DNA from 3 places in the Streptomyces sp. A0592 genome. Region 1 is predicted to be linked to each of the others. Evidence: predicted binding sites of a transcription regulator. Region 1 holds the regulator's gene; each other region holds the start of a gene.
What was found. The regulator HrcA, encoded in region 1, represses chaperone genes, less so after heat shock. The targets are predictions, from matches to a motif close to TTNGCACTCNGNNNNNCNGAGTGCNAA.

Region 1 (5,348 bases):
ACGGGGTGCCGCTGACCCTGCTCGCCCCGGCCGGCCTGGCGGCCTCCCGCAAGGCCCTCGCCGACGGGCTCCTGGAGCCGGGCCCCTACGAGGCCGGACGGGCCGTGCTGACCCTGCGGGGGCGGCTGCTGGCCGACGCGGTGGTCCGGGACCTGGTCGACTGATCACCTTCCCGGGTGAACCCGCGCGGATCCGGGCCGGCCTGACCGTCGACCCCTTCGAAGCGAAGTGCACGCTGCTCACCGAGCCGTTCGGCGGTGGGGGGCGAGGCCGACTACCGCACGGCGCGGACCAGCAAGTTCGCAGAACCGGTCCCGCTGGACGGCCTCGGCGTGACGCTCGACACCGTCGATTTCGGCACCCTGCCGTAGATCAGGCGGGGGTTGTGACGAAGTCGATGAGCTCCTCGACGCGGCCCAGCAGGGTCGGCTCCAGGTCCTTGTAGGAGCCCACCCGGGACAGGATGTGCTGCCAGGCGGCGCCGGTGTTCTCCGGCCAGCCCAGCGCCCGGCAGACGCCCGTCTTCCAGTCCTGGCCGCGCGGGACCACCGGCCACGCGGCGATGCCCAGCGCCGACGGCTTCACCGCCTGCCAGACGTCCACATAGGGGTGGCCCACGACCAGGACGTGCTCAGAGTCCACCGACGCCGCGATGCGGGACTCCTTCGAGCCCGGTACCAGGTGGTCCACCAGCACCCCCAGGCGGGCGTCCGGCGTCGGGCCGAACTCCGCCACCACCGCCGGGAGGTCGTCGACGCCCTCCAGGTACTCGACCACCACGCCCTCGATGCGCAGGTCGTCGCCCCACACCCGCTCCACCAGCTCGGCGTCGTGCCGGCCCTCGACGTAGATCCGGCCCGCCCGGGCCACCCGCGCCCGGGCGCCGGGGACGGCGATCGACCCCGACGCCGTACGGGCGGGCGCCGACGGCCCCCGGGGCGGCCGGACCAGGGTGACCACAGCGCCGTCCAGCAGGAAGCCCCGCGGCTCCATCGGGAACACCCGGCGCTTGCCGAAGCGGTCCTCCAAGGTCACCGTGCCCGCCTCGCAGGCCACCACCGCACCGCAGAAGTCCGTACCCGCCACCTCGACCACCAGGTCCGGTTCCGCGGCGACCTCCGGCACGGCCTTGGGTCGCTTCCACTGCGGGGTCAGGTCGGGGGAGTACTCGCGCATCCGGCCGACACTAGGAGAGCCGGGCGCCTCCCGCCTACGACACGCCGGAACGGGCCGCCAGTGTGGCGCGTTGCGCACGCACGAACTCCGCGGTGACCACCGCTCCGTGACCCGGCACGTACAGCGCGTCCTCGCCGCCCAGCGCCAGCAGCCGGTCCAGGGCGGCGGGCCACTGCCGGGGCACGGCGTCCGGCCCGGCCAACGGCTCGCCCGACTCCTCCACCAGGTCGCCGCAGAACACCGTCTCGCGTTCGCCCGGGACGAAGACGGCCAGGTCGTGCCCGGTGTGCCCGGGCCCCACGTTGGCCAGCAGCACCTGCACCCCGCCCAGTTCCAGGGTCCACTCGCCCGACACCTGATGGCCGGGCAGCACCAGCAGGTCCACCGCCTCGGCAGCCTCCGCCTCCGCGAGCCCGTGCCGCACCGCGTCCCCGCGCAGCTCCTCGCGGCCCGAGGCGAGCAGCGCGGCCAGCCCGACCGCCCCGAAGACCTCGGCGCCGGGGAAGGCGGCCGCGCCCAGTACGTGATCGAAATGCCCGTGCGTGAATGCGATATGGGTCACGCTCCGGCCCGTCAGACGCTCGGCCTCGGCCCGCACCTCGGCACCCTCGCGCACGCACGATCCCGGATCGATCAGAAGGACGGACTCGTCCCCCACCACCAGCCCCACCGTGCAGTCCCACACCGGCAGGCGCCGCCGGCCGGCCCTCCCGGTCAGCCGTTCCCAGCCCGCCTCTTCCCAACGCACGTCCATGCCGCGACGCTACCCTGGCGGGCCTCCCTTGCCAGGGTCTTACTACCCGGCCGTACACTGAGCGGGGGCTCTCTGGCACTCGGACGTACAGAGTGCCAACGAACGCCAGAACACGTCAGAACACGGCAACGGATCACGCTGGAGGTGTGCGCGATGCTCAGCGAACGCAGACTCGAAGTGCTGCGCGCCATCGTCCAGGACTACGTCGGGACGGAGGAGCCGGTCGGCTCCAAGGCGCTCACCGAGCGGCACCGGCTCGGCGTCTCGCCCGCCACCGTGCGCAACGACATGGCGGTGCTGGAGGAGGAGGGCTACATCGCCCAGCCCCACACCAGCGCCGGCCGGATCCCCACCGACAAGGGCTACCGCCTCTTCGTCGACAAGCTCGCGGGGGTCAAGCCGCTGTCGTCGCCCGAGCGCCGGGCCATCCAGAACTTCCTCGACGGGGCCGTCGACCTCGACGACGTCGTCGGCCGTACGGTGCGGCTGCTCGCGCAGCTCACCCGTCAGGTCGCGGTCGTCCAGTACCCGAGCCTGACCCGGTCGACCGTCCGGCACGTGGAGCTGCTCTCGCTCGCCCCCGCGCGCCTGATGCTCGTCCTGATCACGGACACCGGACGCGTCGAGCAGCGGCTCGTCGACTGTCCGAGCCCCTTCGGCGAGGCCTCCCTCGCCGACCTGCGGGCCCGGCTCAACAGCCGGGTCGTCGGCAGGCGCTTCACCGATGTGCCCCCGCTCGTCCAGGACCTCCCGGAGTCCTTCGAGGCCGACGACCGGGGCACCGTCTCCACCGTCCTCTCGACGCTCCTCGAAACCCTGGTCGAGGAGGCGGAGGAGCGGCTGATGATCGGCGGTACCGCCAATCTCACCCGCTTCGGACACGATTTTCCCCTGACGATCAGGCCGGTGCTGGAGGCGCTGGAGGAGCAGGTCGTGCTCCTCAAGCTCCTCGGCGAGGCCAACGAGTCGGGAATGGCCGTAAGGATCGGGCACGAGAACGCCTACGAGGGGCTCAACTCCACGTCGGTCGTCTCGGTCGGTTACGGTTCGGGCGGCGAAACGGTCGCCAAACTCGGCGTGGTCGGACCGACCCGCATGGACTACCCCGGAACGATGGGAGCGGTACGCGCAGTGGCACGTTACGTCGGACAGATCCTGGCGGAGTCGTAAGTGGCCACGGACTACTACGCCGTTCTCGGCGTGCGCCGCGACGCATCGCAGGACGAGATCAAGAAGGCCTTCCGGCGCCTCGCGCGTGAACTCCACCCGGACGTGAATCCGGACCCGAAGACGCAGGAGCGCTTCAAGGAGATCAACGCGGCCTACGAGGTGCTGTCGGACCCGCAGAAGAAGCAGGTCTACGACCTCGGCGGCGACCCGCTGTCCTCCTCGGGCGGCGGCGGAGCCGGCGGCTTCGGGGCGGGCGGCTTCGGCAACTTCTCCGACATCATGGACGCCTTCTTCGGCCAGGCCTCGCAGCGCGGCCCGCGCTCGCGGACCCGGCGCGGCCAGGACGCCATGATCCGCCTCGACCTGGAACTGGACGAGGCGGCCTTCGGGACGACCAAGGACATCCAGGTCGACACGGCCGTCGTCTGCACCACCTGCTCCGGCGAGGGCGCAGCCCCCGGCACCTCGGCGCAGACGTGTGACATGTGCCGCGGCCGCGGTGAGGTCTCGCAGGTCACCCGGTCCTTCCTGGGCCAGGTCATGACCTCGCGCCCCTGCCCGCAGTGCCAGGGCTTCGGCACCGTCGTCCCGACCCCGTGCCACGAGTGCGCGGGTGACGGGCGGGTCCGCTCCCGCCGCAGCCTCACGGTCAAGATCCCGGCCGGTGTCGAGAACGGCACCCGGATCCAGCTCGCGGGCGAGGGCGAGGTCGGCCCCGGCGGCGGCCCCGCCGGCGACCTGTACGTGGAGATCCACGAGCTGGCGCACCCGACCTTCCAGCGGCGGGGGGACGACCTGCACTGCACGGTCACCATCCCGATGACGGCGGCCGCGCTGGGCACCAAGTGCCCGCTGGAGACGCTGGACGGGCTGGAGGAGATCGACATCCGGCCCGGTACCGGGTCCGGACAGGCGATCCCGCTGCACGGCCGCGGCGTCACCCACCTGCGCGGCGGCGGCCGCGGCGACCTCATCGTGCACGTCGAGGTCACCACCCCGGGCAAGCTGGACGCCCAGCAGGAGGAGCTGCTGCGCCAGCTGGCGAAGCTGCGCGGCGAGGAGCGGCCCATGGGCCAGTTCGCGCCGGGCCAGCAGGGCCTCTTCAGTCGTCTGAAGGACGCCTTCAACGGTCGCTGACCGCACGGCGAGCACCGCTTCGAGCCCGGCCCGGGGAGACCCGGCCGGGCTCTCGGCGTACTGCCGGAGGCCGTCCCTCCGCCCGCCGGGAAGCGGACTATGCCAGGCGAAAGCGGTGATTCGGCGCCGTGGGCCGGACGTGGCACGATGCAGCCATGTCCACCGCCGCGAACGGTCTCTCCCCCCACCCGATCGTGCAGGCTCCCATGGCGGGCGGCGCCTCCTGCCCGCCGCTCGTCGCCGCCGTGTGCGAGGCCGGCGCACTGGGCTTCCTGGCCGGCGGCTACAAGACCGCCGACGGGATGTACCAGGAGATCAAACAGGTGCGCGCACTCACCCGGCACCGCTTCGGCGTCAACCTCTTCATGCCGCAGACCGGGTACGTCGACCCGGCGGCCGTGGAGGCGTACCGCGGGCAGCTGGCCGGCGAGGCCAGCTGGTACGAGATCTCGCTCGCCGAGGAGGACATCATCGGCACCAGCGACGACGGCTACGACGCCAAGCTCGCCATCCTCCTGGAGGACCCGGTCCCGGTCGTGTCGTTCACCTTCGGCTGTCCCGCCCCCGCGGCCCTCGCCGCCCTGCGCAAGGCCGGTACGTACACCGTCGTCACGGTGACCTCCGCCGAGGAGGCACGCAGTGCCCAGCGGGCGGGTGCCGACGCCGTCTGCGTCCAGGGCGTCGAGGCGGGCGGCCACCAGGGCACCCACCGGGACGACCCGCAGATCGACGGCACGGCCGCGGTGGGGCTGCTCGCGCTCGTGGCGCAGGTACGGGAGGCCGTGGCCCTGCCGATCATCGCCGCGGGCGGGGTCATGCGGGGCGCGCAGATCGCCGCGCTGCTGGCGGCCGGCGCGGCGGCGGCGCAGCTCGGGACGGCCTTCCTGGTGTGTCCGGAGTCGGGTGCGGACCCCGTGCACAAGAAGGCGCTGACGGATCCGCTCTTCGTCCGGACGGAGCTGACCCGAGCCTTCTCCGGGCGGCCGGCGCGGGGGCTGGTCAACCGCTTCGTGCGGGAGCACGGCCCCTATGCCCCGGCCGCCTACCCCCAGGTCCACCACCTGACCTCGGGGCTGCGCAAGGCGGCCGCCGCGGCCGGCGACCCGCAGGG
Region 2 (5,348 bases), on a different contig from region 1:
CCCGTCGCCGGATCGCTGCGCCCCTCCACGTAGTCGTGGATCGCATCCGGCAGCAGCCCCGCCAGCCGCCGCAGGTCCGCGACCGTCAGCGCCACGGCGCCCACGTACACCTGCGCGTACCTCTCGGCCAGCAGCTCGCACAGATGTCGCGCCTTGGCATAGGCCTCGGCCGGATCGGCGGTGCGCAGCACGGGATAAGCGACGGAGTTCCCCATGGCCGTACGGTCACACGCCCCCACCCGCCCCGGCCAGCGGTTTTCACCGCCCGATCGGGGAGACCGCGCCGAGGGCCGGGCAGGGCCCCGGCCGCGGCACTAGCCTGAAACGAGGCACGGGCTCAGCGCTGCACGCCATCCGGAGGAATACGGTGACCATCATGATCGAGCGGGCCACACCCATAGAGACGTCGCCGGCGCCACCGGACTTCGAGGACCTTCTGCGCACGGTCGCGGAGATGGACACGCCAGACGGCTTCAAGGCCGAGCTCATCCGGGGGAAGATCGTCGTGTCACCGTTTTCGAGGCTGCGTTACTCCCGTCGCATGCGCCTGCTGCGCGAGCAGCTGCAGGCGCACGTGCCCGAGGGGCACTTCGCGGATACCTCCCCCTTCCTCTTCCGGTTCCCGGACGCGAAGCGCGGCTACGGGCCCGATCTGTACGTCGCGGACGAGGCGGCCTTCGAGGAGGACGGGCTGCACGCGGACGGAGCGGCGCTCTCCCTGGTGGGAGAGTTCACCTCCGTCTCCACCAAGGACGCCGACTGGAACGAGAAGCTCGACGTCTACGGACGCCTCGTTCCGATCTACCTGGTGGTCGACATGCAGGACGCGGAGATCACCTGCTTCCACGATCCGTCGCCCCACGGCTACCGCGCCCGCACGACGGTGTCCTTCGGTGAGCCGCTGCCCGTCCCGGCGCCGTTCGGCTTCACTGTCGACACGACCGGCTTCTGAGGACTCCGCGGGCCCGGGAACGCCCGAGGGCGGCACCCCCGTGGGGGTGCCGCCCTCGTTCGAGAACAGCCGATCGACCAAGGTCGATCAGAAGTCCATGTCACCGCCCGGCATGCCACCCGGAGCGGCCGCGGCCTTCTCCGGCTTGTCGGCGATGACGGCCTCGGTGGTCAGGAACAGCGCGGCGATCGACGCGGCGTTCTGCAGCGCGGAGCGCGTGACCTTCGCCGGGTCGATGATGCCCTCGGCGATCATGTCGACGTACTCGCCGGTCGCGGCGTTCAGGCCGTGACCGATCGGGAGGTTGCGCACCTTCTCGACGACGACGCCACCCTCGAGACCACCGTTGACGGCGATCTGCTTGAGCGGGGCCTCCAGGGCGAGCTTCACGGCGTTGGCGCCGGTCGCCTCGTCACCCTCGAGCTCCAGCTTCTCGAAGACCGCGGAGGCCTGCAGCAGGGCCACGCCACCACCGGCGACGATGCCCTCCTCGACGGCCGCCTTCGCGTTGCGAACGGCGTCCTCGATGCGGTGCTTGCGCTCCTTGAGCTCGACCTCGGTCGCGGCACCGGCCTTGATGACGGCCACGCCGCCGGCCAGCTTCGCGAGGCGCTCCTGGAGCTTCTCGCGGTCGTAGTCCGAGTCGGAGTTCTCGATCTCGGCGCGGATCTGGTTCACGCGACCGGCGACCTGGTCGCTGTCACCGGCACCGTCGACGATGGTGGTCTCGTCCTTGGTGATGACGACCTTGCGGGCGCGGCCGAGCAGGTCGAGACCGGCGTTCTCCAGCTTGAGGCCGACCTCCTCGGAGATGACCGTGCCGCCCGTGAGGATGGCGATGTCACCGAGCATGGCCTTGCGGCGGTCGCCGAAGCCCGGGGCCTTGACGGCGACGGACTTGAAGGTGCCACGGATCTTGTTGACGACCAGGGTCGACAGGGCCTCGCCCTCGACGTCCTCGGCGATGATCAGCAGCGGCTTGCCGGACTGCATGACCTTCTCCAGGAGCGGCAGCAGGTCCTTGACCGAGCCGATCTTGGAGTTGACGATCAGGATGTACGGGTCGTCCAGGGACGACTCCATGCGCTCCATGTCGGTGGCGAAGTACGCCGAGATGTAGCCCTTGTCGAAGCGCATACCCTCGGTGAGCTCCAGCTCCAGACCGAAGGTCTGGGACTCCTCGACGGTGATGACGCCTTCCTTGCCGACCTTGTCCATGGCCTCGGCGATGAGCTCGCCGATCTGGGTGTCGGCGGCGGAGATGGAGGCCGTCGAAGCGATCTGCTCCTTGGTCTCGACGTCCTTGGCCTGGGCGAGCAGGGCGGCGGAGACGGCCTCGACGGCCTTCTCGATACCACGCTTGAGGGCCATCGGGTTGGCACCGGCGGCCACGTTGCGCAGGCCCTCGCGGACGAGCGCCTGGGCCAGGACGGTGGCCGTGGTCGTACCGTCGCCGGCGACGTCGTCCGTCTTCTTGGCGACTTCCTTGACCAGCTCGGCGCCGATCTTCTCGTACGGGTCCTCGAGCTCGATCTCCTTGGCGATGGAGACACCATCGTTGGTGATCGTGGGGGCGCCCCACTTCTTCTCAAGGACGACGTTGCGACCCTTGGGGCCAAGGGTGACCTTGACGGCGTCGGCGAGCTGGTTCATCCCACGCTCGAGGCCGCGGCGGGCCTCCTCGTCGAACGCAATGATCTTGGCCATCTGAAGTGGTCCTCCCGGACAGCGGTGGATTGCTCCCAGGACCGCGCCCGCGCCCGCGACGGACGGCCTGCGTGCCCGGCGGTTCCTTCCCACCGGACCCTGCGGGCCTCACCGACCCGGTCCTCGTTTCAGTAGCACTCTCACTCGTAGAGTGCTAACGCCAATGATTAGCACTCGACCCCCTGGAGTGCAAGCGGCTTCGACGAAGGCCCAGGTGACACGCGAGGGGCCCACATCCCGTGTCCGGGATGTGGGCCCCTCGTAGGTCTTCCGGGTCTTCGACGGAAGACCGAGCGTCTGTGGTCGATGCTCCGGGACTAGCCGAGCGCGAGCTTGACCATGTCCGCCTGCGGACCCTTCTGGCCCTGCGAGATCTCGAACTCGACCCGCTGACCCTCTTCAAGGGTGCGGTACCCGTCCATCTGGATGGCGCTGTAGTGGACGAACACATCCGCACCACCGTCGACCGCGATGAAGCCGTAGCCCTTCTCCGCGTTGAACCACTTGACGGTGCCCTGAGCCATGCCTAACTCCCCTATTACTGGCCCTTGCGCGGGAACGCACTTCGCGTTACCGGGTCAGAACTTGCGTCGGAACGCTTCGACCGAGGCTGAATGTATCTGCGCGAGTGCTGTCTGCAACAGGTCAATCCGACGAGAATTCTGGACACCGAGAAACATTGAAATAGAGTGAAAATTTGACATATTCCAGGGCAACTCGGGCCGGGCAAATTTCGCCAAAGCCCCATACCGCACCTGCACATTGACCCGATGTCGACCCTCACGCGACCCGTTCATATGCGGCGGGCAAGTCCAGCGGAGGGGACTTCCCCAACTCTACCGTGCCCAATCAAGCAGAATTACCCCCTCCGCTTTTAGCGGAGGGGGTAATTTCGGTTTACCGGGAGGGTCAGCAGCCGCCCGCGACGGCCGGAATGATCGAGACGCCGGCGCCGTCCGGCGTCACCGCCGCCAGCCCGCCCTCGAAGCGCACGTCGTCGTCGTTGACATAGACGTTCACGAATCGGCGGAGCTTGCCCTGGTCGTCCAGGACGCGCGCGGCGATGCCCGGGTGGTTCTTCTCCAGGGACTCGATGACCTCGGCGAGGGTCGCGCCCTCGGCCGGGACCTCGGCCTGACCGCCGGTGTAGGTGCGCAGGATGGTGGGGATGCGGACGTTGACGCTCATGGCGCTACTGCCTTTCCGGGAGTGAGGAGATGTGGTCAGGCCAGGCCGGCGGCGCGGAACGCGTCCAGGCTGGGGCGGATGGTGGCGGTCTGCCCGCTGTCCGCGGCCACCGCCTCCAGGGTCTTGAGGCCGTCACCGGTGTTGAGGACGACGGTGGTCAGCGCCGGGTCGAGCTGCCCGTTCTCGATGAGCTTCTTCGTCACGCCGACGGTCACGCCGCCCGCGGTCTCGGCGAAGATGCCCTCGGTCTGCGCGAGGATCTTGATGGCCTCGACGACCTGCTCGTCGGTCACGTCCTCGACGAAGCCGCCGGTGCGGCGCGCGATGTCCAGGACGTACGGGCCGTCCGCCGGGTTGCCGATCGCGAGGGACTTGGCGATGGTGTTCGGCTTCTGCGGGCGGACCACGTCGTGACCGGCCTTGAAGGCGGTCGACACCGGGGAGCAGCCCTCGGCCTGGGCACCGAAGATCTTGTACGGCTTGTCCTCGACGAGGCCGAGCCTGATGAGCTCCTGCAGGCCCTTGTCGATCTTCGTGAGCTGCGAGCCGGACGCGATCGGGATGACGATCTGGTCGGGCAGCTGCCAGCCGAGCTGCTCGCAGATCTCGTACGCCAGGGTCTTGGAGCCCTCGCCGTAGTACGGGCGGAGGTTGACGTTGACGAAGCCCCAGCCCTCGCCCAGCGGGTCGCCGATGAGCTCGGAGCAGAAGCGGTTGACGTCGTCGTAGTTGCCCTCGATGCCGACCAGGTCGCCGCCGTACACACCGGCCATGACGACCTTGCCCTGCTCCAGGTCGTGCGGGATGAACACGCAGGAGCGGAAGCCGGCCCGGGCGGCCGCCGCGCCCACGGCGCCGGCCAGGTTGCCGGTGGAGGAGCAGGACAGGGTGGTGAAGCCGAAGGCGCGGGCGGCCTCGACGGCGATGGCCACGACGCGGTCCTTGAAGGAGTGCGTCGGGTTGCCGGAGTCGTCCTTGACGTACAGCTTGCCGGTGACGCCCAGCTCCTTGGCCAGGTTGGCCGCGTCGACGAGCTTGGTGAAGCCGGGGTTCAGGCTCGGCTTGGACGCCACGTCCGCAGGGACGGGCAGCAGCGGCGCATAACGCCAGATGTTGTTGGGGCCGGCTTCGATCGCGGCGCGCAGGGCCTCGGGGTCACCGGTGGGAAGCTCGTAGGCGACTTCCAGAGGTCCGAAGCACTCGGCGCACGCGAAGATGGGACCGAGCTCGAAGCGGGTACCGCACTCGCGACAGGAAAGGCCCGTGGCAGGTCCGAGATCGACAGAGGTGGCGACAGTCTGTGCAGCCATGATGGCGAGGCCCTTTCTCCTCATCTTCCCCATGGCGCATTTCGCCATGAGACGGAATTGGCACCTTCCCTAGCCGGGGACCTCGCTGACGAGCGCTGCTGCGCGATCGCGAGAACCGACTGGAGGGTTGCCGGGGCTTCAACGGGCCGTGTCCCTCTGCCCCTCTGGATGAGCGGTATGGCACCGGCACA
Region 3 (5,348 bases), on a different contig from region 1:
ATCCACGGCGGGCATCGGCGCCGCCTTCGCCCGGCGGCTGGCCGCCCAGGGGCACAACCTCGTGCTGGTGGCGCGCGACACCAAGCGCCTCGGCGAGCAGGCGACGGAGCTGCACGACCTGCACGGCATCGAGGCCGAGGTGCTGGTCGCCGACCTGTCCACCGAGGAGGGCATCGCCTCGGTCGAGAAACGCCTCGGTGACCGCACGCACCCCGTGGACCTGCTGGTCAACAACGCGGGCTTCGGCAACAAGGGCCGCTACCTCGAAGTCTCCATGGCCGACGAGCTGACCATGCTCAAGGTGCACGTCGAGGCGGTGCTGCGGCTGACCTCGGCGGCGTCGGAGTCGATGCGCTCGCGCGGCCGCGGCGGCGTGATCAACGTGGCCTCGGTGGCCGCCTTCGTACCGCGTGGTACGTACGGGGCCAGCAAGGCCTGGGTCGTGCAGTTCACCCAGGGCGCGGCACGGGACATGGCGGGCTCCGGGGTCCGGCTGATGGCGCTGTGCCCCGGCTTCGTACGGACGGAGTTCCACCAGCGCGCCGGCATGGGCACGGACAACATCCCCGGCTGGATGTGGCTGGACGCCGACAAGCTGGTGGCCGCGGCGCTGGCCGACCTGGCCCGCGGGAAGACGGTGTCCGTTCCGGACCCGCGGTACAAGGCGCTGATGGGCGTGGTGAAGCTGACGCCGCGCGGGCTGCTGGGCGGGGTGTCCTCGCGCACCGGCCGCAAGTACGGGCCCCAGTAGCGTTCGTGACCCGCCGGTAAGCCTCCGCCGAAGCCCGCACCGGAACCGCCAAACAGGCTAATTCTCCCTAAACTGGACATGTCCTATCTCCAGCGGGAGGCGACGCGATGACATTCGTACAAGTGATCGATTATGAGACGACGCGGTTCGATGAGATGAACGCGCTCATCGACCGCTGGGCGGAGCAGAGCAGCGGCAGGCGCACCGCCACGCACACGATGATCGGCCAGGACCGCGAGGCCCGGAACCACTACGTGGACATGGTGGAATTCGCCTCGTACGAGGAGGCGATGAGGAACTCTCAGCTCCCCGAGACGGACCGAATGTTCCAGGAGATGGTGTCCCTCTGCGAGGGGATGCCGAAGTTCATGAACCTCGACGTCGTCCGCGACGAGCACCTCAACAAACAGCTCGCGAACCGGGTGTTCCAGGAAGCCGCCATGGCCGGCGACATGGGCGTCCTCGACGAGTGCTTCGCGGTGAACTACATCGACCACGACGCCAGCAAGGAGGAGTCCACCGTCATCGGGCGCGAGGGCATGCGCTCGGACATGGAGATGTGGCGGGCGGCCTTCGACATGACCTTCGAGCCGACGGTCCAGGTGGCCGAGGGCGACATGGTCACGACGGTGTGGAACTGGCGCGGCACCCACAAGGGAGAGTTCATGGGGGTCGCACCGACCGGGAAGACGTACGAGATGTCCGGGACCACGACCTTCCGGTGCCAGGACGGAGAGATCACCGAGGGCTGGTGGCACTACAACCCCGGAGCCCTGCAACGCCAGATGGGCGGGACCGGAGCGCCCTACGGGACCTGAGGCCCGAACACGGGGAAGGCCCCGCTCCGCGGCTGCGGAACGGGGCCTTCGACGTGGAGCGCGATCAGTGGCTGTGGCCGTGACCGTGGCCGTGACCGGCGTCGCCCTCGTCCTCCGCCGGCTTCTCGACGACCAGGGTCTCGGTCGTGAGCAGCAGGGAGGCGATGGAGGCGGCGTTCTCCAGCGCGGAACGGGTGACCTTCACCGGGTCGATGACGCCGGCCTTGACCAGGTCGCCGTACTCGCCGGTGGCGGCGTTGAAGCCCTGGCCCTTGTCGAGCTCGGAGACCTTCGAGGTGATGACGTAGCCCTCGAGGCCCGCGTTCTCGGCGATCCAGCGCAGCGGCTCGACGGCGGCGCGGCGCACGACCGCGACACCGGTGGCCTCGTCGCCCGACAGGCCGAGGTTGCCCTCGAGGACCTTGACGGCGTGGACGAGCGCGGAGCCACCGCCGGAGACGATGCCCTCCTCGACCGCGGCACGGGTCGCCGAGATGGCGTCCTCGAGACGGTGCTTCTTCTCCTTGAGCTCCACCTCGGTGGCGGCGCCGACCTTGATGACGCAGACGCCGCCGGCGAGCTTCGCCAGGCGCTCCTGCAGCTTCTCGCGGTCCCAGTCCGAGTCCGTGGACTCGATCTCGGCCTTGATCTGGTTGACGCGACCGACGACTTCCTCGTGGCTGCCGCCACCGTCGACGATGGTCGTGTCGTCCTTGGAGATGGTGACGCGGCGGGCGGAGCCCAGTACGTCCAGACCGGCCTGGTCGAGCTTGAGGCCGACCTCCTCGGCGATGACGGTGGCACCGGTGAGGGTGGCCATGTCCTGCAGCATCGCCTTGCGGCGGTCACCGAAGCCCGGGGCCTTGACGGCCACCGCGTTGAAGGTGCCGCGGATCTTGTTGACGACGAGGGTGGAGAGCGCCTCGCCCTCGACGTCCTCGGCGATGATCAGCAGCGGCTTCGAGCCACCCGCCTGGATGACCTTCTCCAGCAGCGGCAGGAGGTCCTGGATGGAGGAGATCTTGCCCTGGTTGATCAGGATGTACGGGTCGTCGAGGACGGCCTCCATACGCTCCTGGTCGGAGACCATGTACGGGGAGAGGTAGCCCTTGTCGAAGGCCATGCCCTCGGTGAACTCCAGCTCCAGGCCGAAGGTGTTGGACTCCTCGACGGTGATGACACCGTCCTTGCCGACCTTGTCCATCGCCTCGGCGATGAGCTCGCCGACCTGCGAGTCCTGCGCGGAGAGCGCGGCCACGGCGGCGATGTCGGACTTGTCCTCGATCGGACGGGCAGTCGCGAGGAGCTCCTCGGAGACGGCCTTGACCGCGGCGTCGATGCCCTTCTTCAGGGCGGCCGGGGAAGCACCCGCGGCGACGTTGCGCAGACCCTCGCGGACCAGCGCCTGGGCCAGCACGGTGGCGGTGGTGGTGCCGTCACCCGCGATGTCGTTGGTCTTGGTCGCCACCTCCTTCACGAGCTGCGCGCCCAGGTTCTCGTACGGGTCGTCCAGCTCGACCTCGCGGGCGATGGTGACACCGTCGTTGGTGATGGTGGGGGCGCCGAACTTCTTGTCGATGACGACGTTGCGGCCCTTGGGGCCGATCGTCACCTTGACCGTGTCGGCAAGCTTGTTGACGCCGCGCTCGAGGGCGCGACGGGCGTCCTCGTCGAACTTCAGGATCTTCGCCATGGGAGCGGTTCAGCCCTCTCGAAAACTCGGGTTTAACGAGCTACGCCCCTCGCCGCCCGGCAATCAGCGGGGTGACCAGGGGCGTAGCTCAAAGCAGTGCTGTGAAGCGAAATTACTTCTCGACGATCGCGAGCACGTCGCGAGCCGAGAGGACGAGGTACTCCTCGCCGCTGTACTTCACTTCGGTGCCGCCGTACTTGCTGTACAGCACGATGTCGCCGACGGTGACGTCCAGCGGGAGACGCTGGCCGTCCTCGAAGCGACCCGGACCGACCGCGAGGACGACGCCCTCCTGGGGCTTCTCCTTCGCGGTGTCCGGGATGACCAGGCCGGAGGCCGTGGTCTGCTCGGCGTCGAGCGGCTGGACCACAATGCGGTCCTCAAGCGGCTTGATGGCAACCTTGGAGCTGGCGGTCGTCACGATCCGACCTCCCCCTTCGGAGATCCGGGGTTAACTGTCTGAGGTGGCGACCAGGTCGATCCGTCGTCGCGGGTGCCGGACCTGCCTGTCGCTGTGTTGGCACTCACCTGGGGTGAGTGCCAGGTGCGAGACTATTCCGGCGATTAGCACTCGGTCAAGCGGAGTGCCAATTCCCGACCTCCGGGCGTTGCGCGCAGCCCGATCCGCCCCCCGCCCGGGATCACTACTGTCCCGCCCCCGCCCCCCACAAACCCACCCCCCTGCGCGGCCGCTGCGCGGGGCTCGGCGGTGTCGGGGGGGCGGTGCGGTGCGGTGCCCGTGCCGGGGGCTGCGCGGTGTACGGCCCTGCCGCGTGCGGGGTCGCTGCGCGGGCTCGGCGGTGTGGTGAGGCGCGGTTCCCGTGCCGGGGGCTGCGCGGTGTGACGGCCCCTGCCGCGTGCGGGGCTTGGCGGTGTCGGGGGGTGGGGCGGTGCGGTGCCCGTGCCGGGGGCTGCGCGGTGTGACGGCCCCTGCCGCGTGCGGGGCTTGGCGGTGTCGGGGGGTGGGGCGGTGCCCCGCACGAGGATCTCCTCGGCTCGCGCCGGGCGGCCGCGGTTCTGCCGTTCGGCCTGGGTTGCGCGCTCGTCCTGCGGAGACCCTCCTGCGTGTCCCCACCCCACGGCAGCGCTCCGGCAAGTACCCGGGAAGCCCCTGGCACGGCCCGGCCGAGGGGGGTGGGGACGTGGCGGGGTGTCCCCGCAGGACGAGCGCGCAACCCCCGGGCCACAACCGAGACATCCCCGCACGCGCCGAGCCGAGGAGACACCCCGGCGGCGGCCCCACACCCCGACCGAACCGATCCCGCCGAGCCGAAACCAGCCCCCCACCCCGCCGAGCACCCCGCAGGGGAGGGGTCGAGGGGACACCGCGGTGGCGTCCCCGTACCCCGACGGGTCGGCCCGGTCGCGCCGAAACAAGCCCCCCACCCCGCCGAGCACCCCGCAGGGGCCCGGCGGCCCCGTACCCCGACCGGACCGATCCCGCCGCGCCGAAACAAGCCCCCCACCTCGCCGAGCACCCCGCAGGGGCCCGGCGGCCCCGTACCCCGACCAGGTCGGCCCGGTCGCGCCGAAACAAGCCCCCCACCTCGCCGAGGACCCCGCAGGGGCCCGGCGGCCCCGTACCCCGACCAGGTCGGCCCGGTCGCGCCGGAGCAAGCCCCCCACTTCGCCGAGGACCTCGATCCCGCTGCGCCGGAGCGAGCCACTCACTCTGCCGAGCGCCCTGCGGGGAGGGGGCGAGGGGACACCCCGCAGGGACCTCGCACGCCGCCCGAACCGACCCGGCCGAGCCGGAGCCCCCACCCCGCCGAGCACCCCGCAGGGGCCCGGTTCGGGTGGTATGTGACGCTTGAGCCGTGCGCATCCTCGTGGTCGAAGACGAACAGAACCTCGCCGAGTCCCTGCGGCGCGGCCTGTCCGCCGACGGGCACCTGGTCGACGTCGCGCACGACGGCCACCGCGGCCTGGACCTGGCCCTCGCCGGCGGCCCGTACGACGTCGTCCTGCTCGACCTGATGCTCCCGGGTCCAGGCGGCCACGCCATCTGCACGCGGATGCGCTCCCACGGCGACACCACCCCCGTCCTGATGCTCACCGCCAAGGACGGCGAGCACGACGAGGCCGA

Region 2: the regulator HrcA is predicted to act here: its motif matches at 2,791-2,817, upstream of groL (chaperonin GroEL).
Region 3: the regulator HrcA is predicted to act here: its motif matches at 3,827-3,853, upstream of groES (co-chaperone GroES).

The regions. Positions count from the first base shown of each region.
Region 1 covers NZ_SSBM01000009.1:175,983-181,330, reverse strand. The annotation lists gene hemW (radical SAM family heme chaperone HemW) at 1-164, shown strand, start outside; gene E6U81_RS16115 (DUF3097 domain-containing protein) at 373-1,176, opposite strand; gene E6U81_RS16110 (MBL fold metallo-hydrolase) at 1,211-1,930, opposite strand; gene hrcA (heat-inducible transcriptional repressor HrcA) at 2,084-3,100, shown strand; gene dnaJ (molecular chaperone DnaJ) at 3,101-4,237, shown strand; gene E6U81_RS16095 (nitronate monooxygenase) at 4,393-5,348, shown strand, end outside.
Region 2 covers NZ_SSBM01000003.1:353,416-358,763, forward strand. The annotation lists gene E6U81_RS07000 (hypothetical protein) at 1-215, opposite strand, end outside; gene E6U81_RS07005 (Uma2 family endonuclease) at 377-952, shown strand; gene groL (chaperonin GroEL) at 1,040-2,659, opposite strand; gene E6U81_RS07015 (cold-shock protein) at 2,977-3,183, opposite strand; gene E6U81_RS07020 (MoaD/ThiS family protein) at 3,569-3,847, opposite strand; gene thrC (threonine synthase) at 3,883-5,181, opposite strand; SAM riboswitch class I at 5,175-5,332, opposite strand.
Region 3 covers NZ_SSBM01000005.1:133,063-138,410, reverse strand. The annotation lists gene E6U81_RS09975 (SDR family oxidoreductase) at 1-751, shown strand, start outside; gene E6U81_RS09970 (ester cyclase) at 859-1,569, shown strand; gene groL (chaperonin GroEL) at 1,634-3,262, opposite strand; gene groES (co-chaperone GroES) at 3,375-3,683, opposite strand; gene E6U81_RS09955 (response regulator transcription factor) at 5,080-5,348, shown strand, end outside.